Linked DNA regions of Parasedimentitalea psychrophila. The main gene of each other region encodes a partner of the protein of the gene in region 2 in a complex. Links are inferred from orthologs where the notes say so. Each region holds a gene or a part of one and is shown on either strand. Other genes may lie near its edges.

Region 1 (3,190 bases), 240 kb from region 2 along the record:
GGCGTCGCCCTCCATGTGACCGGAAAACACCGAGATCCCCAGATCAGGGCCAAGGGCGCGGCGCAATGCGACGCCTTCTTCGGCGACGGCAACAAAGAAGTTGCGGGCGCCGGCCTTGGCCAGGGCCTGGCCCACACGGCCAGTATCCAAGCCATAGCCGTTGGCTTTGACCACGGCGGCGGTCTCGCCCGCGCTGAGGGCATCAAGGTTGCGCCAGTTGGTTGCCAGGGCATCCAGATTGATTGATAGTTTTGCTGTACTCATGATTTGTTCATGACATGCGCGGGGCAGGGGTCAAGGGGGGAATAGTCGCGGTAATCAGTTTGCAGGCTACAGTTGCCGGTCAGTGTGTCGCGCATTCATGTGCCCGTTGGCGGCCCTTCGTTGGGCTGTGGCATTGAATGCCACCAGATGCGCACGGTTGTGGCCAGACCCTGATCGTCAAGCTCGGCAACAAGGGTTCCGTCCAGCTCCATTCGGGGCAGAGGGTCACCAGGGCGGCGGTCGGGCAAACCGGTGCCGGTTGAGGCGGCCCAGATTTGAAACAGCTCTTCGCTGGTGACCTGATAGGTCACATTCCAATGGGCGACCCCGCCATCAGAGGATTCACCCAAGACCTTGTAAGACAGAGAAATACCGTCCTGTAGCAGAATACGTTGCCAATAGGCGGCCAGCTCCGAAGGGCCGGATTGCACTTGGAACGGGGTATTGTGGTAGCGGCCATCCGGGGTGAACAGGGCGGCAAAACCGGCTGGGTCTTTTGCTTCCCAGACCCGCTTATAGGCGGCCATAAAGGTGTGAATGCTCATTTTTGGAAATCCCCTGGAGTGCAATAGGCGCAGTTGTGCAGGGTCTTTCGCTGGCGTCAAGTCTTTGCCAGGCCGTGCGCCCTGACCATGATGCGGTCAAGGCGCACGGCGTGGGATCAGTATTCCTCTTCGCGCGGACCGTTCTGCCAGGTTTTGGCAAGGTTGCCAAAGCGGGTGAACTCAGCCACGAACGACAGATCAATAATGCCGATGGGGCCGTGGCGCTGTTTGCCAACGATGACTTCGGCACGGGCATGCAGCCGTTCCATCGCCTCTTTCCACTCTTCCATCTTGTCCAGCTCGTGATCGCCGGGCTTTTCACGTTCTTTGTAATATTCCTCGCGGTAGACAAACATCACCACGTCGGCATCCTGCTCGATCGAGCCGGATTCGCGAAGGTCAGACAGTTGTGGCCGTTTGTCTTCGCGGTTTTCCACCTGACGTGACAGCTGCGACAGGGCGATCACCGGGATCTGCAATTCCTTGGCGATGGCCTTCATCCCCATGGAGATTTCACCAATTTCGTTGACCCGGTTTTCAGCTGTACCACGGCAAAGCTGCAGGTAGTCGATCACCAGTAGATCCAGCCCGTGGGTGCGTTTCAGGCGACGGGCGCGGGCGGCCAATTGCGAGATCGGCAGGGCGGGCGTGTCATCAATGAACAGCGGGCAGCTTTCCAGCGTTTTGGCGGCCTCGACGAACTTGCGGAACTCGGCCTCGGTCATGTCACCTTGGCGGATCTTGTGTGACGAGATTTCCGAGGCTTCGGCCAAAATACGGCCCGCCAGCTGTTCGGCGCTCATCTCGAGGCTGAAAAAGCCAACCACGCCGCCATCAATGGCACCTTCGGTGCCGTCGGGCCGGATGCCGCGCTTATAGGCCTTGGCGACGTTATAGGCGATGTTGGTGGCCAGCGAGGTTTTGCCCATCGAGGGACGCCCCGCCAGGATCAGCAAATCCGATGGGTGCAAGCCGCCCAGCTGTTTGTCCAGATCGACCAGACCGGTGGAAATGCCGGCCATGCCGCCGCCACGCTGATAGGCTGCGTTGGTGACGTTGACCGCCTCGGTCACCGCTTTGAGGAAGGATTTGAAACCGCTTTCGGTCTGGCCTTGTTCCGCCAGTTTATACAGCGACTGTTCGGCTTCGACGATTTGCTCTCTGGGTTCGGACTCGACATCGACGCGACGGGCCTTGTCGGCAATATCCTGCCCCAGCCCGATCAGCTCGCGGCGGATCGCCAGATCATAGATCATCTGCGCATAGTCGCGCACCGCAAAAGCCGAGATCGAGGCGCCGGCCAGCTTGGCCAGATAGGCGGGGCCGCCCAGTTCCTTGAGCCCCTCATCTTCCTCCATGAAGGCCTTGAGCGTCACCGGCGAGGCCAGCGTGTTCTTGGAGATCCGCGCCGCGGCAATTTCATAGATGCGGGCGTGCACCGGATCGTAGAAATGTTCAGCGCTGATGATCGACGCAATGCGGTCAAAGACATCGTTGTTGGTCAGAATCGCTCCCAGAAGTTGCTGTTCGGCCTCCACCGAATGCGGCATCGGGCTTTCCGGCGCAGTCTCGGCGTTGGCGGGCAATTGATCGGGCATCAAGGCGGGCGGCTGATGGCCGTCGAATGGGGTCAGTTCGTTCATGTGTGCTCTCGTGGTCTGAGCTATAGTCAGTAGGCCGAAGGCCCGTCGGATGCGACATGTATGTTTTCTGTGGGCCCTATGGGGATAACTGCGCAGCCACTGGGGAAAACCCTGTGGATGTTTTGTGGACCAATTGTGAAACTCTACATGATGTGGGGGGAAACTCAACAACCGCGAATTGTTGAGGCGATTTTGTGGCAGATTTGCGAGTCGGGGGCGTTATCCACAGGGAGGCTGCCCCCGACTAGTTTGAGCTCAGGCGGATTTATGCGCGTCCTGCCAGGCACGGGGGGCTTTCAGGAAGGTCTCGACCTCGTCCAGTGTTTCGATGCTGAAAGACTGTTGCGCGCGGGCCTCGGCCAGAACGTCCCACCAGGTGCAGAGATAATGCAACTGAACCCCGTGATCGCCCAGTTTTTGGATCGTTTCGGGGAATATGTCATAGTAAAAGATCACCGCCGTATGGCCACAGGTGGCTCCGGTTTCGCGAATGGCATCGACAAAGGATAGTTTTGAGCCGCCGTCAGTGGTCATGTCTTCGACCAGCAGAACCCGTTCGCCTTCGCGCATCACGCCTTCGATGCGGGCATTCCGACCGTAGCCTTTGGGCTTTTTGCGCACATAGGTCATTGGCAGCGCCATACGTTCTGCCACCAGTGCAGCAAAGGGAATGCCCGCAGTTTCGCCACCGGCGATATTGTCGAAGGCCTCAAACCCGGCGTTGCGCATCACGGTGAC
Region 2 (3,201 bases):
ACCGAGCCCATCTCGCGCAGGTACATGCGCACCGGATCATCGGTGCGGTCCAGCTTCTCAGACGCGGCGGTGGCGATGGTAACTTCACGGGCGCCGTCAGCGGTGACCAGATCGGTCGAGCCCTTTTGCTCTTCCTCTTCGGCTTCCTCGTCCTCGATGATATTGATGCCCATTTCCGAGAGCATCGACATCACGTCTTCGATCTGTTCCGAGCCCACCTGATCGGGTGGCAAAACCTTATTCAGCTGGTCATAGGTGATATAGCCCTTCTCGCGGGCCTCAGAGATCATCTTTTTGACGGCAGCCTGACTCATGTCCAGCGAGGTTTCAGGTTCCTGGTCGTCACGTTTGCGGTCGTCGGTGTCTTTGGCGGCCATTCAATGCTCCTACAGGGGCTAAGGGCGATTCGGTCTAGGCGAATCACTCATGCAGCAAGTGATTCGTCACCCCGTTTACCCGGTTTCTCTAGGTACTTCCTTATGAAAGCGACTCAGCGGCGTTTTCGTGAGAAGTTGATTCCATCTGTTAGCGCGCTCAACAGGTTGCGTTCATCCCGGTTCAGGCGCGCCCCGTTGTCGGCAATATCATACTGCGCGCGGTCTTCGTTTTCACTGCGCACCGCCTTATTGCGGGCCTCGGCGGCCTGCCCCAAACGCCAGGTCACCGCCTCATCGGCGAGCCCGCTCAGGTCTTCTTCGGCCTCGGCCACCTCGGCATCCAGCCCAAGCCGCGCTTCTATTTTGGCGAATTCTTCACTCAGCATCAGGCTGGCGGTTTCCAGATCACCGGGGTTGCGCAGACAGGGGCTGATTGCGACATGGCGAAGCGCATGCAGGTTTTCAAGGGCATAAGGCCCCAAAGCATAGAGTATTTCATCCTGCAGCCGGTCCGGCGCGCCCACGCCGTAGCGCAGGATCATATCGCGCATGATGGCATGGTCCGGGTCGGCGCAGGACATCCGTTCAAAATTGGCTTCAAATTCAACGATCACCGCCGGCGTGGCGATGGCGCTGGCCAGAATAACCGCCTCTCGCATGGCAATGGCTGCCTGATCGGTGGCCGCCGCCAACATGGAGCTTTTGGTGCTGGCCAGCGGTTGCGGCACCGCTTTGCCCGGACGCCATTTGCCGCGCGCCCCGTCCTTGAAGCCTCCCTTGGCGGTGAAGCCACCCTTGGGGGGAAAGTCACCATTGGGGTTAAAGGCCGCACTGGCAGGCTTGCGATTGCCGCGATACAGCTCCCAGAGCATGTCTTTGACGTCATCGCCATAGTGTTTGCGGATCGACGGATCGCGGATCAGTTTGATCTTTTGGCGCAGGCTTTTGTCCAGCCCGGCCTTGCGTTCGGGGCTGTCGAACACCTTGCCCTCGGTTTCGCGCTGCCACAGCAGTTTCACCATCGGCATCGCTTGATCCAACAGCGCCTGCACCGCCGCCGGACCCTGACTGCGGATCAGATCGTCGGGGTCTTTGCCTTCGGGCATCATCGCAAAGCGCAGCGATTTACCGGCCTCCAGCAGCGGCAGCGCCAGATCAATCAGCCGCATTGCGGCGCGCAGGCCGGCGGTGTCGCCGTCCAGCGCAATGATCGGCTCATCCGCGATCCGCCACATCATCATCAGCTGGCTTTCGGTCACTGCGGTGCCCAGCGGTGCCACTGCCGCCTCAAAGCCGCCGTCCGCCAGAGCGATCACATCCATATAGCCCTCGGCCACCAGCAGCGGCTGACCCTTGCCAGCGGCCACCCGGGCGGGGGCGAGATTATACAGGCTGCGGCCCTTGTCGAACAATTCGGTCTCGGGCGAGTTCAGGTATTTGGCGTTGTCATTGGGATCCATCGCCCGGCCGCCAAAGGCAATGGCACGGCCGCGGGCGTCGCGGATCGGGAACATGATGCGATTGCGGAAGGTGTCATAGGGTTTACCGCCCTTGGTTGACGGCTTTGCCAGCCCAGCACCGAAGATCAGATCCTCATCCACGCCCTTGCCACGCAGGTGGTCCCACATGTTCTGCCAGCCATCGGGGGCAAAGCCGATCTGCCAGCGTTCCAGCGATTGCTGCGACATGCCGCGCCGTTCCAGATAGGCGCGGGCGTCATGGGCGCGGCCGGTGTTCAGTTGCAGACGGAAGAACTGCACCGCCTGTTCCATCACATCCACCAGCAATGTGCGGCGGTCCTGTTTCTGTTGCGCCTGAGGGTCGCGGGCGGGCATTTCCATCCCGGCTTCGGCGGCGATGATCTGCACCGCCTCCATAAAGCCGACGTTTTCAGTTTCCTGCACAAAGCCAATCGCATCGCCCTTGGCCTGACAGCCAAAGCAATAATAGAATCCCTTGCGGTCATCGACGTGGAAACTGGCGGATTTTTCGTGGTGAAACGGGCATGGCGCCCACATGTCGCCCTTGCCCATATTGGATTTGCGCTGGTCCCACATGACTTTGCGCCCGACAACCTGGCTCAGGCTGACGCGGTTGCGCAGTTCATCAAGGAATCCGGGGGTCAGTGACATGGGGGTAATGTGCCAGAAAACGGAAGCAGTTCCAAGCCCGGGCTGCGTTTACAGTGGGTTTGGATAGGTGCCAATTATGTAGAAAGAAGGGGGCTTACTGGATCTGTTCCAGACAGCGTTCTTTCCAGACCTCCCCCAGATCCTCGTTGCGGATCACCTTCATCTTCATCTCGTAGACCCAGGGTGCAATCAGCGGAATGGCGGCATTGTAGTTGTCCGGCCAGTCTGGCTCGGCGGCGATAAGGGCTTCGCTCACCGCGCGTTCCTTGACCCGGTCGCGCCGGGCAGCCTGGATCGCCGCCACCACATCCGCCTGATAGCCGCAGCTTTCCTCGGCTGTTATTTCATCTGCCATCACCGGGGTTGCCAGCACAGCGGACAAGAGGGCAGCGCTTAGCGCGGTCAGGGTCTTCATCAGGCAGCTCCGGTGAATCGTCAGGGTCACGCCAGACTAAAGCGCCCGTCGCCAAGTGGGAACCGGTTTTCACCGGGGACCGTGTTGAATTTCAGCCCCCCAACCCCAGCCTGTTCCCAAGCCGATCCCTGCCCTAGCCCCGCGCGGTCACCCCTGCCATCGCAGTCTTCAGATCATGCACCAGGGTGCGCGCCATCGAGCGAAACACCATAACCTGAAACATATCCGGGCCAATGCGGGTGATCGAGGCCATCATATGGGCCAGTTCCGTCCGCAC

Evidence for each region.
Region 1: the proteins of dnaG (region 2) and QPJ95_RS15560 are in contact, whole or in part, in a crystal structure (PDB 2R6A), measured with the Geobacillus stearothermophilus proteins. The link is inferred for Parasedimentitalea psychrophila from one-to-one orthologs. Residues at the interface, in WP_049624496.1 of Geobacillus stearothermophilus: Lys456, Leu457, Leu458, Pro459, Ala460, Asn463, Ala464, Leu467, Leu535, Leu536, Ile537, Ala538, Gln544, Glu545, Asp548, Tyr549, His552; in WP_033016901.1 of Geobacillus stearothermophilus: Ser13, Glu15, Ala16, Gln18, Glu91, Leu92, Asp94, Ala95, Val96, Pro97, Thr98, Ala99, Ala100, Asn101, Tyr104, Tyr105, Ile108.

Annotation. Positions count from the first base shown.
Region 1 is NZ_CP127247.1:3,188,974-3,192,163, forward strand. The notes cover bases 190-3,056. They hold QPJ95_RS15560 (replicative DNA helicase), read right to left. Parts: upstream 2,453-3,056; coding sequence 926-2,452; downstream 190-925. Other genes in these bases: alr (alanine racemase), read right to left, coding at 190-264; QPJ95_RS15555 (nuclear transport factor 2 family protein), read right to left, coding at 360-809; QPJ95_RS15565 (orotate phosphoribosyltransferase), read right to left, coding at 2,708-3,056. Also shown: more of alr, read right to left, coding at 1-189; more of QPJ95_RS15565, read right to left, coding at 3,057-3,190. UniProt on the Escherichia coli protein: The main replicative DNA helicase, it participates in initiation and elongation during chromosome replication. Travels ahead of the DNA replisome, separating dsDNA into templates for DNA synthesis.
Region 2 is NZ_CP127247.1:2,946,031-2,949,231, reverse strand. Bases 1-2,878 are described here. They hold dnaG (DNA primase), read right to left. Parts: upstream 2,510-2,878; coding sequence 491-2,509; downstream 1-490. Other genes in these bases: QPJ95_RS14380 (hypothetical protein), read right to left, coding at 2,604-2,878; rpoD (RNA polymerase sigma factor RpoD), read right to left, coding at 1-377. Outside these bases: more of QPJ95_RS14380, read right to left, coding at 2,879-2,924; QPJ95_RS14375 (sarcosine oxidase subunit gamma), read right to left, coding at 3,058-3,201. UniProt on the Escherichia coli protein: RNA polymerase that catalyzes the synthesis of short RNA molecules used as primers for DNA polymerase during DNA replication.